DNA from 2 places in the Bacillus sp. AFS017336 genome. Region 2 is predicted to be linked to the other one. Evidence: riboswitches for the same ligand, from Rfam matches in the RefSeq annotation. Region 2 holds a riboswitch; the other holds the start of a gene.

Region 1 (8,541 bases), on a different contig from region 2:
TTGAGAAATAGACAAGAAGAAAATGGTTCATGGGAATTTGTGTTTGAAGGAGCTTTATTAACAGATAGCTTTATGATTTTACTTATGAAGGATCTAGGTTACGAAAACAATCAGTTAATTGATGGAATTATTGATCGTATTATCAATCTTCAACATCCGAATGGGGCGTGGAAATTATATGAGGATGAAAAAAATGGTAACTTAAACGCAACCGTACAAGCTTACATAGCTTTATTAGTCTCAAAAAAGTATACAAAAGATCATTCGAGTATGAAGAAAGCAGAAAAATTCATTCGAGAAAATGGTGGAATAAAAAAAACACATTTTATGCTTAAAATGATTCTTGCCATTCACGGTTTAATTGCCTATCCAAAGTTGTTTTACTTTCCAATGAGCTATTTTTTATTGCCTGATAAAATGCCATTAAGTTTATTTGATTTAAGTAATTATGCTAGGGTTCATTTAGTACCTATGATTCTATGTATTAATAAACGTTTTAAAGTGAAATTAGAAGATGATCTAAATATTGATAATCTTTTAGAAGACAGTGAAATGGAATGGTTTAACGAAGAGCGGGGGACATTTTATCAATTTATTCTTGAAGAAGGGAAGAAGCTTGCTTCCTATCCTTTATATTTTCATCAAAAAGGCTATGAAAAGGCTGAACGATTTATTTTAGATCGGATTGAAACAAATGGAACCTTTTATAGCTATGCTAGTTCTACATTTTATATGGTTTATGCTTTGATGGCTTTAGGATATAAAGTTTCATCTTCCGTCATTCAAGATGCACTACAAGGACTCCTTTCATATGCGACGAATACAGATGCTGGACTTCATATTCAAAATTCACCATCAAAAGTTTGGGATACAGCTTTATTGTCATATGCAATTCAAGAAGCGGGTTATTCAAATAATGATCCGATTATTTCAAAATCTATTCATTACTTACTTTCTAAACAACAAGATTTGATTGGTGACTGGTCTGTACATGCTAAAAATTTAAGCCCTGGTGGCTGGGGATTTTCTGATGTGAATTCATTTATACCAGATAATGATGATACCGGTGCCGTGTTGAGGGCACTATCAAGAAGTGCAATGGATCAACCAAACTTTCAAGAAAGTTGGTTAAAAGGCGTTCATTTTTTACTTGGATTGCAAAATGACGATGGTGGTTGGGGAGCATTCGAAAAAAACGTAACGAATAAGTGGCTTACTCATTTACCGATTGAAAATGCAAAAGATGCGATTATTGATCCTTCTACTCCTGATTTAACAGGGCGTATATTGGAGTTTATTGGCAACTATACATCAATTTCTAATGATGACCGAATTGTTAAAAAAGCAGTTGATTGGTTGTTTAAAAACCAGAAATCAAATGGTAGTTGGTATGGTAGATGGGGAATTTGTTATTTATATGGTACGTGGGCAACAATTACTGGTTTAAGAGCTGTGGGGGTTTCTAAAAATCATGAAGCAATTAAAAAAGCTGAGAAATGGTTAGTTTCGATTCAAAATGAGGACGGAGGTTGGGGAGAATCAGGATTTTCAACGGTTAAAGGTTCTTATATTCCATTAAAGTATAGTACACCTAGTCAAACTGGTTGGGCAATTGATGCCTTACTGACAATTCGAAATAAAGATGATGAAGTGATTAGAAGAGGGATTAACTATTTAGTCTCTCAAAATGAAATTTCTAATAAGGCGCTATCATATCCTACAGGACTTGGACTACCAGGTCAGTTTTATATTAATTATCATAGCTATAATGAAATCTACCCTTTAGTTGCATTAGCACACTTTAAAAATAATTAAATAATAACATTATGTAAAGTGAATAAATTTATTTTTGGAAATTTTTCAATAAATGGCTTTCTTTTATCATATAAATATAGTAAACTATCTTCATTGAATAAAAAAACTAAATAATCCTTATCGAGAGTGGTGGAGGGACTGGCCCTTTGAAACCCGGCAACTTTAGCTTATGCTAAAAAGTGCTAAATCCAGCATGTTTAAAACATGAGAGATAAGGCGTAAAATTAAACTTTAACGTCATTCTTTCATTTTTTGAGAGAATGGCGTTTTTTATTTTATATAAACAGGAAGTGATGAAATGGGCTTGTTGGAAAAGTTAAGTAATGGAATTGTTTTAGGTGATGGTGCAATGGGTACACTTTTGTATTCAGGAGGGCTACACAGTTGCTTTGAAGAACTCAATATTACTGAACGGGATCGAATCATTCATATTCATGAACAATATATAGATGCTGGTGCAGAAGTAATTCAAACAAATTCGTACGGTGCAAATGCTGGAAAGCTAAGACAATATGGGTTAGAGAAGTTAGTAAAACAAATCAACCAAATGGCTGTAAGAAATGCTAGAGCTGCTTCGAAGGGAAGAGCCTTAGTTATTGGTGGTATTGGTGGAATGAAATATGTTGGATCTACGTTTACAACTCCTTTAGAACGGGAAATGATGTTGCTTGAGCAAGCTTCAGCACTTCTAGAAGAAGGCGTAGATGGAATCATGCTTGAAACATTTTATGATGAAAATGAATTATACGATGCTGTAAATTTACTAAGAGGAAGAACGGATTTACCGATTATTTCTCAAGTAACGCTACAAGAAATTGGGATTATGCAAAGTGGCCAATATATTGAGAAAATACTTCCTAGATTAGTTGATTTGGGGGCGGATGTAGTCGGTATCAATTGTCATTTAGGACCACTACATATGCTAGAATCGCTAAATACAGTATCATTACCAACAAATGGTTACTTATCAGCATTTCCAAATTCAGGCTTACCATTGTATGCAGAAGGGAAATACGAATACAAATCGAATCCAGAATATTTTGAAGATATGGCTAAACCGTTTGTTGAACAAGGAGTAAGACTAATCGGTGGGTGCTGTGGTACTACACCGGCACATATTGCGGCTTTACGAAAAAAGATTGATACTTTACAACCCGTTACAAAAAAAGAAGTGAAGAGCCGAACGATTAAAATTACAATCCCAAAGCAAGTAGAACAAAAGGATGAGACTTTGCCAGAAAAAGCAAAACAGAAAACGACGATTATCGCTGAACTTGATCCTCCGAAAACTTTACAAACGAGAAAGTTTTTTGAAGGAGCAAAGGCGTTACATTCTGCAGGAGCTGATGCGATTACGTTAGCAGATAATCCACTAGCTTCACCGAGAATATCGAATGTGGCAATGGCTTCTCTGTTACAAAGATTAGACGTTCCAGTCTTAACTCATTTGACTTGTCGTGATCGCAATATGATTGGACTTCAATCTCATTTAATGGGGTTATCGACTTTAGGTTTAAACGAAATTCTTGCGATTACAGGAGACCCAGCTAGAGTCGGAGATTTTCCTGGCGCAACTTCAGTTTATGATGTAGCATCACTTGATCTTATTCGAATGATTAAAGAAATGAATGAAGGCAGACTTTATTCAGGTAAAAGCTTAGGAAATGGAACGAGATTTTCAGTTGCCGCTGCTTTTAACCCAAATATTCGAAAATTTGATGCCGCGATCAAAAGACTTGAGAAAAAGGTTGAAGCAGGAGCGGATTATTTCTTAACTCAGCCTATATATGATTTTGAAACAATTGATAAGTTATACGAAGCGACACGTCATATTAAGCAACCAATTTTTATCGGCATTATGCCATTAGTTAGTAAAAGAAATGCCGACTTTATTCATTATGAAGTTCCTGGAATAACTTTATCAGATGAAGTAAGGAACCGAATTTCATCAGTTGAACCAGAAAAGGCAATCGATGAAGGGAAAAAAATTGCAAAAGAACTTATTAATTATGCAAAAGATAAATTTAATGGCATTTATTTAATTACACCATTTTTGAAGTATGAAATAACAGAAGACTTAATTCATTTTACTAAAAGCAGCAATAAAGAGGGGATACAACTATGAAACAATTAGATATAGCTTTAAAAGAGAAAATATTACTTCTTGATGGTGCAATGGGAACGATGATTCAGCAACGTGATTTAACTGCAGATGATTTTGGTGGGGAAGATTATGAAGGCTGTAATGAATATTTAGTTGTAACTAGACCAGATGTTATTCAAGAGATTCATGAGGAGTATATAAACGCAGGATCTGACATTATCGAAACGAATACTTTTGGGGCCACAAATATTGTTTTATCTGATTATAATTTACAGCATTTAGATATTGAATTGAATGAAATAGCAGCAAAAATTGCAAAGCAAGCAGTTGAAGCATCTGGTAAAGATGTTTTTGTAGCAGGTGCGATGGGGCCTACAACAAAAGCAATTAGTGTTACAGGAGGCGTAACATTTGATGAATTGATTACCTCATACAATCGTCAAGCAACTGGATTAATCAATGGTGGCGTAGATGTTTTACTAGTTGAAACTTGTCAAGATATGCGAAATGTTAAAGCTGCTTGCATTGGAATTAGTAATGCCTTTACAGAATTAAATATAAAATTACCAGTTATGATTTCAGGAACAATCGAACCGATGGGGACGACTTTAGCAGGTCAAACGATTGATGCTTTTTATTTAGCAATTGAGCATATTTCTCCGATTTCAGTTGGATTAAACTGTGCAACAGGGCCTGAGTTTATGAGGGATCATGTACGCTCATTGTCGGATCTTTCTGAGACATTTGTTTCTTGTTATCCTAATGCTGGCTTACCAGATGAAGATGGACATTATCATGAATCTCCTGAATCATTAGCGAAAAAAGTACGTGATTTTGCTGAGCAAGGTTGGATTAATATTATTGGAGGTTGTTGTGGTACGACTCCTGAGCATATTAGAGCAATGAAAGAGGCGGTATCTGGAATTAGTCCTCGTCAGCCTAAAAAAAGATTGGACCACGCAGTTAGTGGATTAGAGTCACTTCAATATGACGATAGTATGAGACCACTATTTGTAGGTGAAAGAACAAACGTAATCGGATCACGTAAATTTAAAAAATTAATAGCCGACGGAAAATTTGAGGAAGCTTCAGAAATCGCTAGAGCTCAAGTGAAAAAAGGAGCACATGTCATCGACGTATGTATGGCAGATCCAGACCGTGATGAAGTTGAAGACATGGAGAATTTTGTAAAGCAATTGGTTAATAAAGTGAAAGTACCAATCATGATTGATTCGACTGATGAAAATGTAATTGAATTAGCACTTACTTATATTCAAGGGAAAGCGATCATTAATTCGATCAATCTTGAAGATGGAGAAGAGCGATTTGAGAAAATCTTACCTTTCATCCATAAATATGGTGCTGCTGTCGTAGTCGGTACGATTGATGAAGATGGAATGGCTGTATCGGCTGAACGAAAATTAGAAATTGCAAAAAGAAGTTATCAATTATTAACAGAAAAATATAAAATTCGTGCTACTGACATTATCTTTGATCCACTAGTTTTTCCTGTTGGAACAGGTGATACACAATATATTGGATCTGCAAAAGCAACAATTGATGGCATTAAATTAATAAAAGATGAATTTCCAGAGTGTTTAACGATTTTAGGCTTAAGTAATATTTCGTTTGGTTTACCAAATACTGGTCGCGAAGTGTTAAATGCAGTTTTCTTATACCATTCAACAAAGGCGGGACTAGATTACGCAATCGTGAATACTGAGAAACTAGAACGATTTGCTTCTATCCCAGCAAAAGAACGTGAGCTTGCTGAGGAATTATTATTCCATACTTCACAAGAAACATTAGATAAGTTTGTAGAGCATTTTAGAAATTCAGTAAAAAAAGAAGAAAAACCAAAAGAACAGCTTCCAATTGAAGAAAGATTAGCAGCATGTGTGATTGAAGGCTCGAAGCAAGGACTAATAGAAGACTTACAAACTTGTATCGAACGCGGAGACATACCTTTAAATATTATAAATGGTCCTCTTATGACAGGTATGGATGAAGTTGGAAGACTTTTCAATAATAATGAACTAATTGTTGCTGAAGTATTACAAAGCGCAGAAGTTATGAAAGCATCAGTAACCTTTTTAGAACAATTTATGGAGAAAACTGAGAGCTCTCGAAAAGGAAAAGTCATATTGGCGACTGTAAAAGGTGATGTTCATGATATTGGTAAGAACTTAGTTGATATTATTTTAACGAATAATGGATTTGATGTTGTAAATTTAGGCATTAATATTCGACCAGACGATTTAATTACAAAAATTCGTGAAAATAAACCAGACATTATCGGATTATCAGGCTTACTAGTAAAATCAGCACAACAAATGGTAATTACTGCTGGCGATTTAAAAAATGCCGGGATCGATACACCAATTTTAGTAGGTGGAGCAGCATTAACTAGAAAGTTTACAGAAAATCGCATTCAGCCAATATATGACGGGCTAGTTGCTTATTCAAATGATGCGATGACGGGTTTAGATTTAGCGAATAAAATTGTTAATCCAAATGAATTACAAGTGCTACAAGAAAAGAAAAAAGCAATAAAAAAAGTTGATAACGTCATCGAATTGCCCGTTCCTGAAATTAGTACTACTAGATCAGCAATTCAAAAGTCAGATTGTCTAGTACCTTCTTCATTAACTAAAACTGTCTTAAAGAATATACCAGTAGCTCAAGTGGCACCTTTTATTAATTATCAAATGTTAATCGGACATCATTTGGGTGTAAAGGGTAAATGGGAAAACCAAGAGCGAGGTCAAGAATTATACGAGTTAGTTCAAGAATTCTTAAGAGACGGAAATGAATATTTTGATTGCCAAGTTATCTATCATTTTTTCCCAGCTCAAAGTGATGGAAATGATGTTATTATCTATGACCATGAAACTCTTAAACCGATTGAACGCTTTCAATTTCCTAGACAAAGAAAGGAACCTAATCTATGTATTAGCGACTTCTTAAATCCAGTTGGCGAAGAAATGGATTATGTCGGATTCTTTTCAGTAACTTCAGGACCACGAGTTAGAAATATTGCTGAAAGATTGAAAGAAGAAGGGGAGTATTTAAAGAGTCATGTACTATTCTCCCTAGCGTTAGAATTAGCAGAAGGTTTAGCTGAAAAAACTCACATGTTAATGAGAGAAAAATGGGGATTCCCAGATCAACCAGATTTTACAATGTCTGAACGATTTAAAGCTAAATACCAAGGCGTCAGGGTATCATTTGGTTATCCAGCGTGTCCAAATCTCGAGGACCAAGAAAAACTATTTAAGTTAATTAACCCAAACGATATTGGAATTAAATTGACAGAAGGGTTCATGATGCTTCCTGAAGCATCTGTAACTGCAATGGTATTCTCGCATAAAGATGGAAGATATTTTTCAGTTTAAAAAGAAAGAATAATTATTCATTGTTATCAATAAATCTAAATTTTAGTTTTTAAAAATTAATAAGGTAGTAGTAATTAATTAACTTATCATTCTACTGCCTTTTTTCTAAGAAAAAAGAGGAGTGGAAGTAAAATGCCAGTAATTATCAACAAAGATCTACCTGCTACGGAAATATTAACGAATGAAAACGTTTTTTATATGACGAAAGAACGAGCGGAGACTCAAGATATTCGACCGCTACAAATAGGTATATTAAACTTAATGCCTACTAAAATTGAAACTGAAACGCAAATATTACGTTTAATTGCAAACTCTCCATTACAAGTGGATATTGATTTAATTGGTACTGAATCATACAAGCCTAAAAATGTGTCTGAAGAACATGTTTCCAGCTTTTATAAAACAATTTCACAAATTCAAGATACAAAATATGATGGCTTTATTATAACGGGTGCTCCAGTAGAAACATTAGAGTTTGAGGAAGTTGAATATTGGTCAGAGTTAAAAGAGATTATGGAATTCACAAAAGAAAATGTAACGTCTACACTTCATATTTGTTGGGGAGCACAAGCCGGACTTTTCCATCATTACGGTGTGCCTAAATATCCATTAACTAAAAAAATGTTCGGTGTATTTCCGCATACAGTGGAGGATCGATTTATAAACCTAGTTCGTGGTTTTGATGATGAGTACTATGTACCACATTCGAGACATACTGAAGTTCGAAAAGCAGATATTGAAAGTGTAGGAGAATTAAAGATTTTAAGTTTATCTGAAGATGCAGGCGTCCATCTTGTTATGAGTGAGGACGGAAAACAGATTTTTGCGACAGGTCATCATGAATATTGTATTGATACGTTAAAATCTGAATACGAAAGAGATGTACAAAGAGGCGTGGAAATTGATATACCAAAAAACTATTTCAAAAATGATAACCCAGAAAAACCACCAATTGTACGCTGGAGAAGTCATGGAAACCTATTGTTTTCGAATTGGCTAAATTACTATGTTTACCAAGAAACCCCTTACAATTTATGATTTTATCATTTAAGGTTCATAATTTTGTAATATTTTAAAAAATAATAATTGGAAAATTTAAAAAATGTTTGCTATTTCCATAAACTATTCCCATAATGGAAATAATATCAAATTTTAACGGAGGAGATCATATGAAGGACTGTATTTCAATTGGCCTATTAGGACTTGGAACTGTTGGAAGTGGTGTTG
Region 2 (8,541 bases):
CCTTTTCAACATTAAACGTTACACCATCCAATATTTTAATTGCTTTTTGCTTTGATAAAAATACATGAGAAATATCATCAATTGTAAGATAGCTCATTTTAATGACCTTCTACTTCTCCGTAGATTTTTCAGCGAATTTTGTATCAACTAATACTGAGTGTGGAACCTCTTTTGGTAATACGCCAGAGTGTTTCATGATCGTTTGAAGATTATTCCACTCATCTTCTTCTAATATTGGATTTGTTGAATAAGAGTTTTGAGACTTATAACGATCAATAACTTTTATTGAAATATCTAAAGGTGTATCTTTAAAGAATGGTGCAACACTTTTTGCGATTTCTTCAGCGGAATGAGAATCAACCCATTGCTCGGCTTCATAAATTGCATCAGTAAATTGTTGAGCTGTTTTAGCATTCTTCTTCAAATAACTTTCTTTTGCTATAAAAGCCGTGTAAGGTACTTTTCCTGATTCTAATCCGAATGAAGCGACGATTTTGCCTCTTCCTTCTTTTTCCATAATACTTGCTGTAGGCTCAAATAATTGTACATATTGTCCAGTCCCTGATGCATATGCATTCGCGATATTAGCAAAGTCGATGTTTTGGATAAGATTCAAATCTTTATGTGGATCAATCCCATGTTTACTTAGGACGTATTCGCCAACCATTTGTGGCATGCCACCTTTTCTTTGCCCTAAAAACGTTGTGCCTTTTAGTTGATCCCAATTAAATGTACCAGTTTGATTTCTCGCTACTAAAAAAGTTCCATCCGTTTGAGTCAGTTGAGCAAAGCTTTTAACTGGATCATTTGCTCCTTGAGCGTATACATAGATTGTTGTTTCAGGACCAACTAATCCAATATCTGCACCGTTTGATAGCACAGCAGTCATTGTTTTATCTCCACCAGCAGTAGTCGTTAATTCAACATCTAATCCATGCTTTTTAAAAATCCCTTCACTTATGGCCACATATTCAGGTGCGTAGAATAATGAATGAGTCACCTCTGCAACTCTTACTTTTGTATTGCCATCTTTTGGTTTATCTTTCGAGCAAGCACCTAAAATAGAAGCAACTAATAAAAATAAAATAACGAACCATTTGATTTTCATTTAATCCCTCCTAATCAAAAATATACAATTAGCCTATGCAATAGGAGAAAATGGGTGAATGCGGAGTTCTGACGTGCAGTTTGACTGAAGAACAGCAGAAATTTTTTGGACAAAAGAAAAAACCTCTCAAAATTCCTTTTTTAGGAAATTAGAGAGGTTTTTATTTATTGCTCTTCGAAAAATATTTTCGAGTATCTTCGCGTATTTCGCTAGGTAAAACAGTTGCTAATTCTTTGTTTAACCACGAAAGTGTTTTACTACGTAAATATTCATGCATTTTTTCTTCTGCAGAGAGCATGACTAAATTGATCGTGCAGGTAGCACTTGGAGTACAACCTTTTTCTCTATATAGATAACCATTATCTTTAATGTTTTTACATTGAAATATGGGTTTAGAACCTTCAACTGCTTCAATTACATCCCAAAAAGAAATTTCTTCTGGAGATTTAGCAAGTTTAAAACCACCTTTAACTCCTGGAACTGAACTTACAATACCAGCTTTAGATAATTTACTAAAAATCTTTGAGAGATATGTATCTGAAACACCTTGAAAGAAGGAAAGTTCCTTTATTCCAATTGGAGAATCTTCAGGAGTATCAATTAAATAAACTAGGCAGTGAAGTGCATACTCAACTCCAACGCTATACTGCATTAAAACACCTTCTTCATAAAAGAGATTATGTTAATTAATCTTAGAAATGTTTTATTTCTTTGTCAAACATTTACTTTTAGAGCAAATAAATGAGTTTGACAAAATAAAAAAAACGATTTATTATGGATTATATCAATCGGCGATTAAGTTAGTCGCCAATTGTTTAATATAATTCTACATCTAAACATTTATTTTTAGAATTAACTTTTTTAGGGGGAAATAAAATGGAACAACAAATTAATTATTATAAGTTAGCACCAGAAGCACTTAAAATAATGATGGAAATGGAAAAGTATACTAAATCAACGGGTATAGACCATAAACTTCGTGAACTTATTAAAATTCGTGCTTCACAAATTAATGGTTGTGCATTTTGCATCGACATGCATACCTCTGAAGCAAGAGAAATAGGTGAAACGGAACAACGTATATATTGTCTTACTACATGGAAAGAGTGTGCTTTTTATACAGATGCAGAAAAAGCAGCATTAGAGTTAACAGAGCATATCACATTGATCCCGAATAAAGGTGTGCCAGGAGAACTCTATAATCGTGTTAGTAAACACTTCAGCGAAAAGGAATATGTAAATCTTGTCCTTATAATCAATCAAATTAATAGCTGGAATAGAATCTCTATATCAATGGGGAATACACCAGCTGAAAGATAATTATGCCTTTATATAAAAAAAGCATCCAAATGAACAGTTTGGATGCTTTTGCATTTTAGGATTTATAATATGGCATTAGATTAATAGCGAAATTTTAACTCTGATTAAAAAGGGCTATCCAAATGTCATTAATTCTGACTTTAGGACAGCCCTTACATTTTTATTTATTAAATTATTTTAAAGGTCCACCAAGCTCAGCTAATTGAGCGTCAAAGCCTTCAAACTTTTTGAAGTTTTCTTGGAATTTTTTTACTAATTCAAGAGCTTTTTGATCATATGCTGATTTATCTTCCCAAGTTGTTGATGGAACTAATACGCTATCAGGTACACCAGGTACATGAGTTGGAATTGCTAATCTGAAAAACTCATCTTGTGTAGTTTCAATGTTGTTTAAATCTCCTTCAAGTGCAGCGTGAACCATTGCTCTTGTGTAAGAAAGATTCATACGTTTACCAACGCCATATTCTCCACCAGTCCAGCCAGTGTTTACTAAGAATACATTTACATTATGTTTTTCAATTTTTTCACCAAGCATTTTTGCATATTCTACAGCTGGAAGCGGTAAGAATGGTGATCCAAAGCATGTTGAGAATGTTACTTGTGGAGATGTAACACCACGCTCAGTACCTGCTAATTTACTAGTAAATCCACTTAAGAAGTGGTACATTGCTTGCTCTTTTGTTAATTTGCTGATTGGAGGTAATACTCCAAATGCATCAGCAGTTAAAAAGATAATTGCATGTGGATGTCCAGCAACGCTTGGCTCAATGATATTTTGAATTGCTTGCATTGGATATGCAGCACGAGTATTTTCTGTTAAAGTTGTATCATCATAGTCAGCTAAACGGCTATCAGATTTAACAACTACATTTTCTAAAACAGTACCAAATTTAATTGCAGAGAAAATTTGTGGCTCTTTTTCAAATGTTAAGTTGATACATTTAGCGTAGCAACCGCCTTCAATATTGAATACACCATTATCTGACCAGCCATGCTCGTCATCACCGATTAATTTGCGGTCTGCATCAGCAGATAATGTAGTTTTACCAGTTCCAGAAAGACCAAAGAATAATGCTACATCGCCTTCGCTACCAACGTTAGCAGAACAGTGCATTGGTAAAACATTATTTTGTGGTAATAGGAAATTCATGATAGAGAAAATTGATTTTTTCATTTCTCCAGCGTATTCAGTACCACCAATTAAGATTATTTTCTTTTCAAATGATACAATAACAAATGCCTCTGAATTTGTTCCATCTACTACTGGGTCTGCTTTAAATGTCGGAGCAGAAACAATTGTAAACTCAGCTTCATGAGTTAGAAGTTCTTGCTCAGTTGGGCGAATAAATAATTGATGAGCAAATAGGTTGTGCCATGCAAATTCGTTAATTACTTGGATAGGTAAACGGTACTCAGTATCTGCGCCAGCAAATCCTTTAAATAAGAATAGTTCGTTACGATCTTTTAAGTAGTTAAGTACTTTGCTATATAATTTTTCGAATACGTCAGCAGAGATTGGTTGGTTTACTGAACCCCAATCGATTAAATTTTCAACAGATGCCTCTTTAACAATAAATTTATCCTTAGGTGAACGTCCAGTATATTTGCCTGTTGAAACGCTAACTGCTCCTGTTGACGTTAAAATTCCTTCTTGTCTTGTTAGGACTTTTTCAACTAACTCAGAAACGCTAAGTTGGTTATACATTTGATTACTAATAAGTAATTCGTTTAATTCAAAGTTTACATCAACTGTCTTCATATACTAATACCATCCTTTAAATATATTTGTCTGCCATGTAGGTATCTCGATAAATAGTATAACACATTTATTTTAATAGTGTATACTATTAGTTAGCAAAATGTGTTATGAATTTCATTAAAAAATAAATTTGAGTAAAATGATTTAATTAATAGGTGTAATTTCGTCAATAGAATATGATAAATAGTAATTTCCATTTAAATAGAAATTAAAAGTTATTGTAGAATTATGTCATAAGTAATGATAAAAGTTGTTGACAAGAAAGTGAAATTTTAATATGATACTTTTCATACGGATACTCTCTTATCCCGAGTAGGTGGAGGGATACAGGCCCTACGAAGCCCAGCAACCTCACTTTTAGTGAAAGGTGCTGAACCTGATGCAAGACTTTTTTTTATGTCTTGAACGATAAGAGCGAAAGGCAAATAACCAAGAACCCTTTCCTCAGGTAATATTTGATAAGAGGAAGGCTTTTTTTTTGCTCAAAACTTAAATACAGTGGCAATTTCGTAATTTACACTGAGTTATCTTTATCTTAAATGGGAAACATAGGAATAGGAACAAACTTTTTATTCTTATGTTGAGAAAAAAGAGATCCGTCAATTCAATTTAGGAGGGGACTCAATGTCACAACGTCGTTTATTTACTTCAGAATCAGTTACAGAAGGACATCCAGATAAAATCTGTGACCAAATCTCAGATTCAATTCTTGATGCAATTTTAGCAAATGATCCGAATGCTCGTGTAGCAGCGGAAACATCAGTTACAACAGGTCTAGTACTTGTTGCAGGTGAAATCACAACTTCTACTTATGTAGATATTCCAAAAATCGTTCGCGAAACAATCCGTGAAATCGGTTATGATCGTGCAAAATACGGATTTGATGCAGATACATGTGCAGTTTTAACTTCTATCGATGAGCAATCAGCAGATATCGCTTTAGGTGTAGACCAAGCGTTAGAAGCACGTGAAGGTAGCATGTCAGATGAAGAAATCGAAGCAATCGGAGCAGGTGACCAAGGTTTAATGTTCGGTTTTGCTGTAAATGAAACACCTGAATTAATGCCACTTCCAATTTCATTATCACACAAAATTGCTCGCCGTTTAACGGAAGTTAGAAAAAATGAAACAGTTTCTTACTTACGTCCAGACGGTAAAACTCAAGTAACTGTTGAGTATGATGAAAACAACAAACCAGTTCGTATTGATGCAATCGTTGTATCAACACAACATGGTCCAGAAGCTACTCAAGCTCAAATCGAAAATGATATTAAAGAACTTGTAATTAAACCAGTTGTACCAGCTGAGTTAATTGATGAAAATACAAAATTCTTTATCAACCCAACAGGTCGTTTCGTAATTGGTGGACCTCAAGGTGATGCAGGTTTAACAGGTCGTAAAATTATCGTTGATACTTACGGTGGATATGCTCGTCACGGTGGTGGCGCATTCTCTGGTAAAGATGCAACTAAAGTTGACCGTTCTGCTGCTTACGCTGCACGTTACGTTGCGAAAAACATCGTAGCTGCTGGCTTAGCTGATAAAGCTGAAGTTCAATTAGCATATGCAATTGGTGTAGCTAAACCAGTTTCAATCGCTATTGATACTTTTGGTACAGGTAAAGTTTCAGAAGAAAAATTAGTTGAAGTAATTCGCAACAACTTCGACCTACGTCCAGCTGGAATTATCAAAATGCTTGACTTACGTCGTCCGATTTACAAACAAACTGCTGCTTATGGTCACTTCGGCCGTACAGATATCGATCTTCCTTGGGAGCGTACTGACAAAGCAGAAGTTTTAAAAACTGAAGCAGGTCTATAATAATAAGATTAAGGCTGAATACGGCATTTGCTGTATTCAGTCTTTTTTTGTTTATACAGAGTTACATTCTAATAGAAGACAAATATAGATAGGCATACTTAAAAATGATTTTTCATAGGTTTAAATGACTAAATCAAAGTTTTAAATGGAGGAACCTATGAAGGCAATAATTTGTACAAAATACGGTCCACCAGAAGTTCTTCAGCTAAAAGAAGTTGAAAAACCTACAATAAATGATGATGAAGTGTTGATAAAAATACACGCAACAACCGTAACAGCAGGAGATGTAAAACTACGAGCCTCAGAATTCCCTTTTATGTATTGGCTACCTTCTCGACTTATGTTTGGCCTAACAAAACCGAGAAATAAAATACCTGGTTGTGAGCTAGCAGGAGAAATCGTCACAGTTGGGAAAAAAGTGAAAAATTTTAAAACAGGTGATCATATTTTCGGGTATAGCGGATTTTCTTTTGGTGCTAATGCTGAATATATTTCTTTACCTGAGCAAGGAGTGCTTACCAAAAAGCCAATTAATATGTCATTCGAGCAAGCTGCAGCTGTGCCTGTCGGGGCAATTACGGCACTACATTTTTTAAGAAGGAGTATTATCCAAAACGGGCAAAGTGTGCTTATTTATGGTGCTTCGGGAAGTGTAGGAACTTATGCGATACAACTCGCAAAATATTTCGGCACAGAAGTTACTGCTGTGTGTAGTACATCAAACTTAGAGTTGGTCAGATCTCTTGGAGCAATAGAAGTGGTAGATTATACAAAGGAAGACGTTACGAAAAGTAGGAAAACTTATGACATTATTTTTGATACGGTAGGCAAGACTTCTTTTTCAGACTGTAAAAAATTACTGAATAAAGATGGGACCTATTTATTAAGTGCAGTATGGAAGCCCTCAGTGTACTTTAAAGCATTTTGGAGTAATTTGACCAGTAATGAAAAAGCCATCCTTGGAGTAGCAAATATGAACAAGGAAGATTTGAATTATATTAAAGCACTTATTGAAGCGGGTAAATTAACATCTGTGATTGATCGGCATTACCCACTTGATCAAATTGCTGAAGCACATCATTATGTAGAACAAGGCCATAAGAAGGGGAATGTAGTAATTAATATTAGGGGTAATAATCAACTTTAAAATCATAATATAAGAATCCCTCAAAAATTGATTTTGAGGGATTCCTAAATTTGCAATCTTTTTTATAGATTTTCATTTTGCTGTCTTATTTCTTCACCAGCTAAAATCATATTTGCTGTTTCAATTTTGCGAAGTTCATCCACTGAATGACCAGGGTCGAGATTATTAAGGTTCGCTTGTATTTTCATTTGCTCTTCATTTATAAGGGGTTTATTTTGTTTAGTCAAATTATTACCTCCATATATATAGTAGAAACGTGAAGAAATTCTTCATAGTAGTTAGTCTTAACGATTTGACTAACTTCATTCAAAAGATGAAAAATCGATCTACTTGCTTAATTCATTAACTAATTTTTGATAGGTGTAAAAAGCAGGCTTAGGTGAATAATCATCCTTCATAATGCCAAATTGATGAAATAGATCGTCTTTTGAGCTATCAGCATCCCTTAAACCGAAAAATTCATAATGAGTAATATTTAGTTCCTGGCGAAGTGCGTAGACCGTTCGAACAACTTTTTCAAGGACGTCTGATTGCTTTGCATACGATCTTTCTATTTGAATAAACGGATTTTTCCCGGTTGGCCATCCATTTTCCGTAATGTGAATTGGAAGTGTTGTTGGGAATCCATTGCGATTTAATGTCTCTCGAAACTTACGTAGTATATTCTCTACTGAGACTGCAATTTCCTCAATTTCCAGTGGTTCCTCAAATACATCCACATAAAAATTATGACCAACATAATCAATTGAATGAATTAATTCATCCCCACCAATTTTCATTAGGTTCTCCCAAAAATGTGGAATTGTTTTTTCTCCTTCAGGAACCGAACCAAACCCGATTTTAACTTTTAAATTATTTTTTGTTATTTCTTCTTTTGCAATGAGTATTCCTTGTACAAGTGCTTCAAATACATATGGTTTCGATCCATCCATAAACGATAAATTAGGTTCGTTCGTAATTTGAATTGATTCAAGAAAAGGACCATATTCTTTAATTACTTTACGAACGAAATTCAACCAATATTCTAGTGACAGGCTTTGCTCCATAAGGCATCCAATTGTTAAATCACCTAATAACCCAGCGTTCTTATAGCGATTTAAAGAATTAAATACTTTTTCTTCCGTTTCTGGACCCATATAGACTGCATACATTCTAGGTAAAAGCTGTTTAGCATTACCTTTAAGCTCTTTGAGTGCGGATGATATTTTTTCATAATTATCTTCTGGTCCAGTAGCTAATCCTATAGGTGTACCGGCTACGCTAAGTGGATAGATTCCGAAAGTTAATCCGTTTGATTTCATAATACCTCTCCTTTTTTTTATAGTAAATTATTGTTTACTATTTTAAATATGGTTTATTTGTAAAATGTGGTATAATCTAAACTAA

What was found. A riboswitch is a leader RNA that binds a small molecule or an ion and turns the genes downstream of it on or off. The one in region 2 is predicted to bind S-adenosylmethionine.
Region 1: linked by a shared signal. The riboswitch ahead of CN601_RS05805 (bifunctional homocysteine S-methyltransferase/methylenetetrahydrofolate reductase) and the one ahead of metK (methionine adenosyltransferase) in region 2 are both predicted to bind S-adenosylmethionine.

Annotation. Positions count from the first base shown of each region.
Region 1 is NZ_NUCO01000011.1:180,669-189,209, forward strand. It holds gene shc (squalene--hopene cyclase) at 1-1,815, shown strand, start outside; SAM riboswitch class I at 1,930-2,033, shown strand; gene CN601_RS05805 (bifunctional homocysteine S-methyltransferase/methylenetetrahydrofolate reductase) at 2,114-3,940, shown strand; gene metH (methionine synthase) at 3,937-7,314, shown strand; gene metA (homoserine O-acetyltransferase MetA) at 7,447-8,352, shown strand; gene CN601_RS05820 (homoserine dehydrogenase) at 8,484-8,541, shown strand, end outside.
Region 2 is NZ_NUCO01000138.1:27,224-35,764, forward strand. It holds gene CN601_RS23395 (ABC transporter ATP-binding protein) at 1-97, opposite strand, end outside; gene CN601_RS23400 (ABC transporter substrate-binding protein) at 110-1,102, opposite strand; gene CN601_RS23405 (RrF2 family transcriptional regulator) at 1,269-1,760, opposite strand; gene CN601_RS23410 (carboxymuconolactone decarboxylase family protein) at 1,985-2,428, shown strand; gene pckA (phosphoenolpyruvate carboxykinase (ATP)) at 2,601-4,187, opposite strand; SAM riboswitch class I at 4,488-4,602, shown strand; gene metK (methionine adenosyltransferase) at 4,812-6,008, shown strand; gene CN601_RS23425 (NAD(P)-dependent alcohol dehydrogenase) at 6,166-7,155, shown strand; gene CN601_RS27125 (hypothetical protein) at 7,218-7,382, opposite strand; gene CN601_RS23430 (glycoside hydrolase family protein) at 7,482-8,456, opposite strand.